Regions from separate parts of the Mesorhizobium oxytropidicola genome, predicted to be linked through region 2. Evidence: riboswitches for the same ligand, from Rfam matches in the RefSeq annotation. Region 2 holds a riboswitch; each other region holds the start of a gene.
The links. A riboswitch is a leader RNA that binds a small molecule or an ion and turns the genes downstream of it on or off. The one in region 2 is predicted to bind cobalamin.

Region 1: it holds a riboswitch for cobalamin, as region 2 does, so the genes downstream of both, AC0V8S_RS27315 (DUF1636 family protein) here and AC0V8S_RS02030 (aromatic ring-hydroxylating oxygenase subunit alpha) in region 2, are expected to answer to the same signal.
Region 3: it holds a riboswitch for cobalamin, as region 2 does, so the genes downstream of both, bluB (5,6-dimethylbenzimidazole synthase) here and AC0V8S_RS02030 (aromatic ring-hydroxylating oxygenase subunit alpha) in region 2, are expected to answer to the same signal.
Region 4: it holds a riboswitch for cobalamin, as region 2 does, so the genes downstream of both, AC0V8S_RS18740 (CbtB domain-containing protein) here and AC0V8S_RS02030 (aromatic ring-hydroxylating oxygenase subunit alpha) in region 2, are expected to answer to the same signal.

What each region holds. Positions count from the first base shown of each region.
Region 1 covers NZ_CM149692.1:5,433,634-5,435,827, forward strand. Annotated here, with positions in the region: gene AC0V8S_RS27310 (ABC transporter ATP-binding protein) at 1-711, opposite strand, end outside; gene AC0V8S_RS27315 (DUF1636 family protein) at 708-1,175, opposite strand; cobalamin riboswitch at 1,198-1,403, opposite strand; gene AC0V8S_RS27320 (substrate-binding domain-containing protein) at 1,661-2,194, opposite strand, start outside.
Region 2 covers NZ_CM149692.1:434,133-436,326, reverse strand. Annotated here, with positions in the region: gene AC0V8S_RS02030 (aromatic ring-hydroxylating oxygenase subunit alpha) at 1-1,221, opposite strand, end outside; cobalamin riboswitch at 1,337-1,537, opposite strand; gene AC0V8S_RS02025 (DUF680 domain-containing protein) at 2,029-2,194, shown strand, end outside.
Region 3 covers NZ_CM149692.1:6,026,278-6,028,471, reverse strand. Annotated here, with positions in the region: gene AC0V8S_RS30365 (hypothetical protein) at 1-708, shown strand, start outside; partial or broken gene bluB (5,6-dimethylbenzimidazole synthase) at 864-1,373, opposite strand; cobalamin riboswitch at 1,494-1,673, opposite strand; gene AC0V8S_RS30355 (histone deacetylase family protein) at 1,795-2,194, shown strand, end outside.
Region 4 covers NZ_CM149692.1:3,757,238-3,759,431, forward strand. Annotated here, with positions in the region: gene AC0V8S_RS18735 (aromatic ring-hydroxylating oxygenase subunit alpha) at 1-922, opposite strand, end outside; cobalamin riboswitch at 1,054-1,251, shown strand; gene AC0V8S_RS18740 (CbtB domain-containing protein) at 1,285-1,464, shown strand; gene AC0V8S_RS18745 (CbtA family protein) at 1,480-2,194, shown strand, end outside.

The sequences.
Region 1 (2,194 bases), 2.1 Mb from region 2:
CACGTCGACGCCGAAAATCTCGCGGATCAGCTGTTGGGTCAGCGCTTCGCGCGGTGCAGCCAGCGCATGCAGCCGCGCTTCGTGCATCACCGCGACCCTGGTGGCGAAGGGTGCCACCAACGCCAGATCGTGCAGCACCGCGATCACCGTCATGCCGAAGCCGGCCACGAGTTCGAGAAGCTCGCCGCGGGCGCGCGGGTCGAGATGGTTGGTCGGCTCGTCGAGGAACAGCACTTTCGGTTGCTGTGCGATGGCGCGCGCAAGCTGGGCGCGCTGGCGTTCGCCGCCCGACAGCGAGCCGATGCTGCGGCCAAGCAGCGGCAACAGGCCGGTTCGGCCCAGCGCGTCGACGACAATGTGGCGTTCCTCGCTCTTGCGCCTCAGGCCCGCATGCGGAACGCGGCCGAGTTCGACATAGTCGATCACCGCCAGCCTCGGGTCTGGCTGGTCGGTCTGGCCGACGACGGCGATGTGAAGCGCGCGCTCGGCGGTCGAGATCCTGTCCAGGTGGCGCCCGCCAAGCTTCACCTCGCCCGCAGTTGGCCTGAGCATGCCCGACAGCATGCGCAGCAGCGTGGTCTTGCCGGCGCCATTGGGGCCGATAATGGCAACGCGATCGCCTGATGCCACCGACAGGCTGACGGCGTGGACCAGGTCGCGGCCATTCGCCATCGCGCAGAGGTCGTGCGCTTCGAGAAGCGGCATTGTCATCGGCTGTCACCCGCAAACTTGGCCGGGCCGGGGATACGGGCCAGCGTCTTGCCCGCCAGTCGCGGCGGACGTTGTCCGGAATTGCACCAGCCGTCAGCGAGCGAGGCGTATAGCCTTGCAAATCGCACGAGATCACCGGCGTCGGCCTCGGCGTCGATGGAGCCGAAAAGATAGGAAGCCTTGCCCGGCGCCTGGAAGGCCACCGTCAGCGGCCGCGCGCAGCCCGCCATGCACTCGACGCCTTCGATCGTGAAGCCATGCGCCACGGCGGGTTCATGATGGGCCGAGAGCCGGGAGCGCAAATCGGCGCACAGGCTTTCGCCCGACCTGATGCCGGTCGGGACGTCACGGCAAAGCGTGCACACGATGATGCGATGATCGATGGAGCCGTCCAACTTTCCGTCACTTTCCAAAACTGGCGACGGAAGGATGTTGGCGAGCCGGCCGACAAGACCGACGTCCACGTTTCCTCCCGGCACACCCCGTCCGGTCAACTCAGTGATGGCAGGTCTCCTGGCTCGCGGGTCTCGGCGCAATCCTGCCTTCCCAGCCTTGCCGGCCAGTGGCATTTCGGATCTTGCTCACCGCTTACAGTTGCGGGGGCAGCCACGGTCTCGACCTTTGAGGGTCTCACCGTGTTCCCTTTTCACCCCTTGCCTTTCGGCGCGGGGACCATCACCGGGCAATCGTAGTTTTGCCCCGGACGCATCGCAACGATTCTTTTCGACCGAGCCTGTCACCATCGTGGCACCAGCAGCCTGCGACCTCGTCAGAGAAGGCGCATACAACATCTCCGTCTGTTATGTAATAACAGAACTGTTAAAGACATATCCTCTGCCGCTGTCAATCCCTTGCCACCACCCTTCGAGTGCCGGAGAAGGTTGCGAACGTAGACAGGGCGGGTTCGCGTGAACCCGCCCTGGATCGGATGGTCTACAGGCAGACGGGCTTACTTCCCCGCCAGCGCCTTCGCATTCTCAGCCGTGATCGCGGTGGTCTCCACCGTTACCGTCGCGTCCACCGAAGTGGCGCAGTCGAGCAGTATCTTCTTCGACATCTCGATCGCTTCCTTCGCACCCGTCGGATAGGTGAAGGTCGCCGCCCAGTCGCCCTTGGCGACGGCCTCGATGCCGCCGGCCGGGCCTGGCAGGCCGTCGGTGCCGATGATCTTGACCTGCTTGCCAGCTCCCTTGGCGGCAAGCAACGCGCCGGCCGCCATCATGTCGTTCGAGGCGTAGAGCACCTTGATATCGGGATGCGCCTGGAGCATGGCCGAGAAGGCGGTCTGGGCTTTGTCCGGCACCCAGTCGGCGGCCTGCTCGGCCACGACCTGGATCTTGGCATTCTCCTTGACGCCGTCCTTGAAGCCGTTCAACCGCTCCACTGCCGGCGTCGAGCTCGGCAAGCCTTCCAGCACCGCCGCCTCGCCGCCGTCCGGCAGCAAGGTCTTGGCGGTGTATTTTCCGGCTTCGAGCGCGATCTT
Region 2 (2,194 bases):
GCCGTCGTCGGCAAGGCGCGGGCCGATGAAGCGCGCATACCAGTCGACAAACTGGATCACGCCGCCCTCGTGCAACTCGGAATAGGGGCCGGGCTCATAGGCCGGCGACAGGATGCCGAAGGCGTTCTCCTCGACGATGCGGCGATCCTGGTCGTTGGTCTCGGTCCAGACATGGGTGAGCTCGGCAAGATCGTAGTCGACACCTTCGACCGCATCCTTGTGCACCAGCCATTTGGTCGTCACCGCCGTTTCCGTCGCGCTGATCGGCAGCACGCGGAAGGTGACGGCATGGTCGATGAGGATATGGTTCCAGGTCGTCGGGTAGTGATAGTGCATCAACGTGCCGATGCGGTCGGCCGAGACGCTGTCGGAGAGGTTCTTCTTCACCGCCCGCTTGCCGTTCATCGTGTAGCTGACCGCCTCGCGCAATAGCGGCGCCCTTGTGGCGCGGTATTGCCCGGCCGGGTCGATGCGGAACTTGCTCGGCAGGCCGGCCGCCTCGCATTTGGCCCAGTGCGCCAGCATCTCCGGATCGCTGTCGGCGCCTTGCACGCCGGTCACCGTCGGGGCCTCCGGGAAGGTCTTGCACAGCTCCGGGTGATTGCCCGCGCAATGGTAGCACTCGCGGTTGTTTTCCCAGACGAGCTTCCAGTTGCCCTTCTCGACGATCGTGCTCTCGAAGGCGATCTTTGCTTCGCTCAAGCGGTGCGGCTTGAGATAGGGTTCGATCATCGCCCGCATCGGCGCGAAGTCCGCCGGCTCCTTGGCCAGGCAGATGAAGATGTGGCCGGCCACGCTTTCGCAGGCGACCGGCTTCAGGCCGAACTGGCTCTTGTCGAAACCATCGGCCATCTGGCGGGCAAACAGCAACCTTCCGTCCAGCTCATAGGTCCACTGGTGATAGGGACAGACCAGTTTGGCGGCCATGCCCTTGTCGGTGTTGCAGACGCGGCTGCCGCGATGGCGGCAGGAATTGTGGAAGGCATTGATCTTGCCCTGCTGATCGCGCACCAGCACGACCGGATAGTCGCCGATCTGCACGGTGATGAAACTGCCGGGCTTCGGCAGTTCGCAATCATGGCCGATGAACAGCCAGTCGCGATACCAGATCAGCTCCATGTCGAGCTTGAAGAAATCGGGATCCGTGTAGAAGGGCTGCTCGAGTGAGAAACCCTCTCTGCGGCTGTTCAAGAGCCTCAGCATATCGTTGCGCGCATCCATGTCCTGTCCTCTTCGTTCAAGGACTGACTATGGTGGTGATTGAGGAAGGATCGACCGCACGCCGGCTCGCGCCGGATATGCAGCATCCGCCTCTTGACCGCCCACCGCGATCAGTCGAGTTCAACTATCTCGGGCTGGTTTCCGGGCTCTGGAGTGTCCTTGCGGACGGTCGCGACACCTTCCCAGGCTTTCGCCCAGTGGTCTCCCGTTGCGACTTGAACTCCACCACCGTTGCGGGGGCAGCGCCGGACTTTGACCGGCTTCCCAATTCTCCGCCCCGTCGTCACGAAGCGGCACCTGAGATGGCCTGATCTAATCACGACAGCGTTTGCGACATCGGCATGAAAGCGACATCGCATCCATGTGGCGCGACACGCATGCGAAACGATCGGGTCAAGGCGGCAGTCACGAAAATCGTCGCGGTCACGGCTGTACCTGCTGTCAGAATCGACCCGGAACGGGCGCTAAAAAGGTTAACGGTATCGAAAAGTAACTATTAGCAGATTCTAAAATCGAACCGAACGGTTCGTTTCTGTTGACGGTGCGTGCAGGACGGTGTGAACGCTGAGGCTCCGATACAGTTGGTGATCGCAGCGCTGGTTTGCCTAACAGTTTGATATCAAATACAAAAATATATGGCCAGGAAGGCCTTGGCACAATTTCAAGTGGTGGATTCTTGGTCCACACGGAACAACTTCGTGATTGGAAACGGCTGGCTGGTTTTCCCACATCGGGGCTGTCCGAACGACGCGATTTTAATCCCAAGACACGCCGCTAGACGGACAGAAAAATACTGGAGTGCCCAAAATGAAAAAGATTGTTCTCACTGCCGCTGCCCTTCTGGCCATTTCCGGCAGCGCCTTCGCTGGTAGCGACCACTATGGTTCGAATGCCGCTGCAGCCGCGGCTGTCGACAGCCAGCACACCGCTTCGACCAAGAAGTCGGAACCGGCTGCTCAGGCGCCTGTTCAGG
Region 3 (2,194 bases), 1.6 Mb from region 2:
ATTGCCGTCATGGTCCATCTGATCGATGGCCGGGATGTTCCCGACGGCCAGAACCAGATCGCCTATGCCAGGCAGGTCGTGACGGAGCGTTTCGCCGAGGCCAACATCCTTTTCGTCGTCGACCAACTGGTCAAGGGCGCCATCCGCGCCATCACCGGACTGCTCGGCGGCATCGCCGCCTTCCTGCCCATTCCGGGCCTGAGCGGCCTTGTTTCCTTCATCAACACGGTGATCCGCCTGTCGCTCACCTATGTCGACGAGATTATCCTCGGCTACAACATCCGCATCAATTCGTCCTCGCCCTTCGAGACGGCGCGCCAAGGCGTCGTGCTCTACGCCCAGAACGGCAAGACCATGGTCAAGAACGCCGTCTGGCTGGCGGTCATCATGTGGGGCGTGTCGTTCGTCATCTTCCTGCTGATGCTGGCTCCGGCCGCCGCCATTCTGTTCCTGATGCCTGGGCAACTGGCCGGCTGGGCCTTCGTGCTGGCCATCGTCTTCGCCTGGGCCTTCAAGGCAGCGTTCATCGAGCCTTTCGCGATTGCTTGCCTGATGCAGGTCTATTTCAAGACTATCGCCGGCCAGGTGCCTGATCCGGCCTGGGACGCCCGGCTGGCCGAGGCGTCGTCGAAGTTCAGGGAGTTGAAGGACAAGGCACTGGCCTCCTTCGGCGGCTCGCGCTGGGGCACGGCCGGCGCAACGCGCTGATCGGCGGGCGCGCAGGCGACTGTGTTGAGGTGCGCCACAGCTGACTTGAGCGGTGCCTCGCCTTGCCCGCAAAAGGTCTCGCTCATGATCAGTTCGGGCAGCGGCAGCCGCCGGCCCCAGCCATGTGTCTCAAGGTCGGGTTTCGGCGCGAACTCGGAAACCCGGCCGACACAGAGATAGGCGATCGGCGTTACATGCTCGGGAATGGACAGCAGGCTTTTCAGCGCTTGCGGCTCGATGATGCTGACCCAGCCGACGCCGATGCCTTCGGCGCGCGCCGCCAGCCAGAAATTCTGCACCGCGCAGACCGTGCTGTAGAGATCCATTTCCGGATTGTGCCAACGCCCCAGTGGCGAGCCTTGCGATCGCTGGCGGTCGCAGGTGATGCAGACATTGAGGGCGCTTTCGCAGATGCCTTCGAGTTTGAGCTTGCGGTAGAGCGCCTGTCTTTCCGCCTCGATCGCCGGCAGTTCCTGTTCGCGCGCGGCCAGGAACAGGTCGCGCACCTCCGCCCGTCGCGCGACGTCGCGGATGACGATGAAATTCCACGGCTGCATGAAGCCGACCGATGGCGCATGGTGCGCGGCAAGCAGCAGCCGTGCCAGCACCTCGTCGTCGAGCCCTGTGGGCAGGAAATGGCTACGCACGTCGCGCCGCGTGAACATGGCGCGGTAGACGGCATCGCGCGCAACCTGGTCAAATCCGTCGCCCATAGGAGCGGTCATGGTTTCCGGCATCGCGTGTCCCCTTGCGATTGCAATCCATGTCCTCCGCCTGACCATGCGGATGACGATGCCTGCCAGGCCGGTCTTCTGGCTCGGGATCAACCCGCGTCCGGTGCCTTCCCGTCATCGACAGTGGCATTTACCGGCGCGGTCCCCCTCACAGCGTTGGGCACGCCACGGAATTCAACCGTGTTCCCGATTCTCCCGCTTACAGCGGGCACCAGGCAGTGTCTGCGACCTTACGCTGAAGCGCTGGCGGCGCCAATCCCCGCAGCGACGCCAATGGACGCAGGCGCGATTTTCCCCAGCGATCGAGCCGCAATGCATGGCCATCGCAGCGCCGGGGCACTAGATAGGGAGCATGACAACCCGTCTCTACACCCATCCGATCTTCCTCGAACACATCACCCCGCCCGGTCACCCCGAGCGGCCGGACCGCTTGCGCGCCATCGAGCGCGTGCTCGATGACGAGACCTTTGCTGCGCTTGATCGCGTCAAGGCGCCGGAGGGCGATGAAGCGACCATCCTCTACGCGCATCCCGCCGATTTCGTCGCCCGCGTGCGCGCCGCCATTCCCGAAGAGGGCCTTGCCCGTATCGATGCCGACACCACCGCGAGCCCAAAGAGCTGGCAAGCGGTGATCACCGCGATCGGCGCCGCCAACGCTGCCGTCGACGACGTCTTTGCCGGCCGCGCCGACAATGTCTTCGTCGCCGCCCGTCCGCCCGGCCACCATGCCGAGAAGACCACTGCGATGGGCT
Region 4 (2,194 bases), 3.3 Mb from region 2:
GCGGCACAAGGCGCACGGTCCTGACATAGTCGACATGGCCGACGATGAACATCGACGGCAGGCTGGTGGCGTAGGTCTGGCCGGCGGTGCGTTCGGCTGGTGTCAGCCCGGAGAAGACCGGCCCATGCGCCTGGCCATCGCACGACCAGGTTTCGGCCCCGGCGCGCAGGCCGCCGGAAAATTCCGGCGCGTCATTGTCGGCGTGGCGCGTCCATTCGGGATCGTCATGCCGGCTCATCAGGCCGCGGCCATAGATCGGCACCAGCCGCGACAGGTCCTTGTGCACGCCCGGGCAGTGCAGGCACTCGTTGAAGTTTTCCCAAAAGATCTTCCAGTTGCAGTGCATCACCTTGCGCAGCACATGGCCTGATACCAGCGTTTCCAGCGGCCAGTTACCGAGATTGCCGGAGGCAGGGTCGAAGGATGCCTGGGCGGAGCCCGCCGCATATTCCTGCAGATTGATGAAGACGAAGCCGCGCCACACCGAGAGCGCGACGCGGTAGAGCGGATGGTCGGCCTTGTCGAAGCCGTCCGGCAGCGATTTCGACGGAACGCGCACGAGGTCGCCGCGCAGCGAATAGGACCAGGCATGATAGGGGCACGTGATCAGCCTGGTCTTCAGCCGGCCCTCGCTCTCCTGGCACAGCTGCGAGCCACGATGCCGGCAGGTGTTGTGGAAGGCGCGCAGCGCGCCGGTGTCGTCGCGCAGCACGAGGATGTCCTGCGTGCCGATGCGGAATCGGCGGAAGGCAAGCGGCTGGGCGAGATCGGCCTCGCGGCAGACGAGCAGCCAGTTTTTGTACCAGATGGCATCGAGATCCCGCTGATAGGCTGCTTCATCCCAATAGGCCGATGAAGGCAGCGTCGGTTCGGCCTGGGTCAGGCCGTTGTAGGGGGCGCGCTCGCTGGCAATGGGCTGCATGGCTGGCTTCCAGTGAAGATGCCAGCCGACACCCGGCCAGGAGAATTGTCAATTGTCGCGCCTCGCGACGGCATGGCGCAATCGCGCTGTTTGCCGGCGGAATTTGGTTTGCCGCGTGTCGTGATTTTCCCTATAGTCATGCAGTCGTCGGTTCCGTTTTGGAGCCAAGAGGGAATGCGGTGCGGGCGAAATTCTTGCCCAATGCCGTGGCTGCCCCCGCAACTGTGTGCGGTAGTCCTCTCCATATGCCACTGAAGATTCGTCTTCGGGAAGGTGGAGAAGGGCGCTGATCCGCGAGCCAGGAGACCTGCCGACGACGGCAAAACTGACAGGCCCTCGGGTGGAGGGTGAAAGGACAAGATATGAATACCGCTTCCGTCTCCCTCGGCGCCTCCGTCTCCTCGCAGTCGCGCTTCATGCAGCTGGCGCTCGCTGCGTTTCTCGGCATTTTCGTGATGGGCTTTGTCGGCTTTTCGCATATCGATGCGGTCCACAATGCGGCTCACGACTATCGCCATTCGATGGCGTTTCCCTGCCACTGACCAGGATCTGACATCATGAACCTGTTTCGCAACGTCGTGTTCATCGCGGCGATCGCAGGGCTCGTGGCCGGCGTCATCCTCGCCTGCATGCAGGCCTATGCCACTGTGCCGCTGATCCTGAAGGCGGAAGTCTACGAACAGGCCGGCGGCGGCCATAAGCACGACCATGCCGCGGCCCCGGCCGCGGCGGATACCACTGCCATGAGTACGGCCGCCCCGGCGGGGAATGCCATGAGCACTGCGGCGCCGGCCCCGGCTGAAGTGACTGCTCCGGCGAAAGACGAGGGTTGGGCGCCGGCAGACGGTTTCGAGCGTTTCGCCTTCAGCGTGCTTGCCAATATCGTCACCGGCATCGGCTTCGCGCTGATCCTGGTCGCGGTTTCGGAATTCGCCGGCGGCATCGGCAATTGGCGCCAGGGCGTATTCTGGGGCCTGGCCGGCTTTGCCGTGTTCACGCTGGCGCCTGGTCTCGGCCTACCGCCGGAACTGCCGGCCATGCCGGCGGCCGATCTCTTGCCGCGCCAGATCTGGTGGTGGGCAACGGTGGCGGCAACCGCGGCTGGTCTCGGCCTGATCGCGTTCCGCAAGTCACTGCCGCTCGCCATCCTTGCCGTGGCGCTGATCGTTGCCCCGCACATCGTCGGCGCGCCACAGCCCGACAGCTTCGAGACGGCGATTCCGGAAGGGTTGCATCACCAGTTCGTGGTGGCGGTGACGGTGACCAACCTGG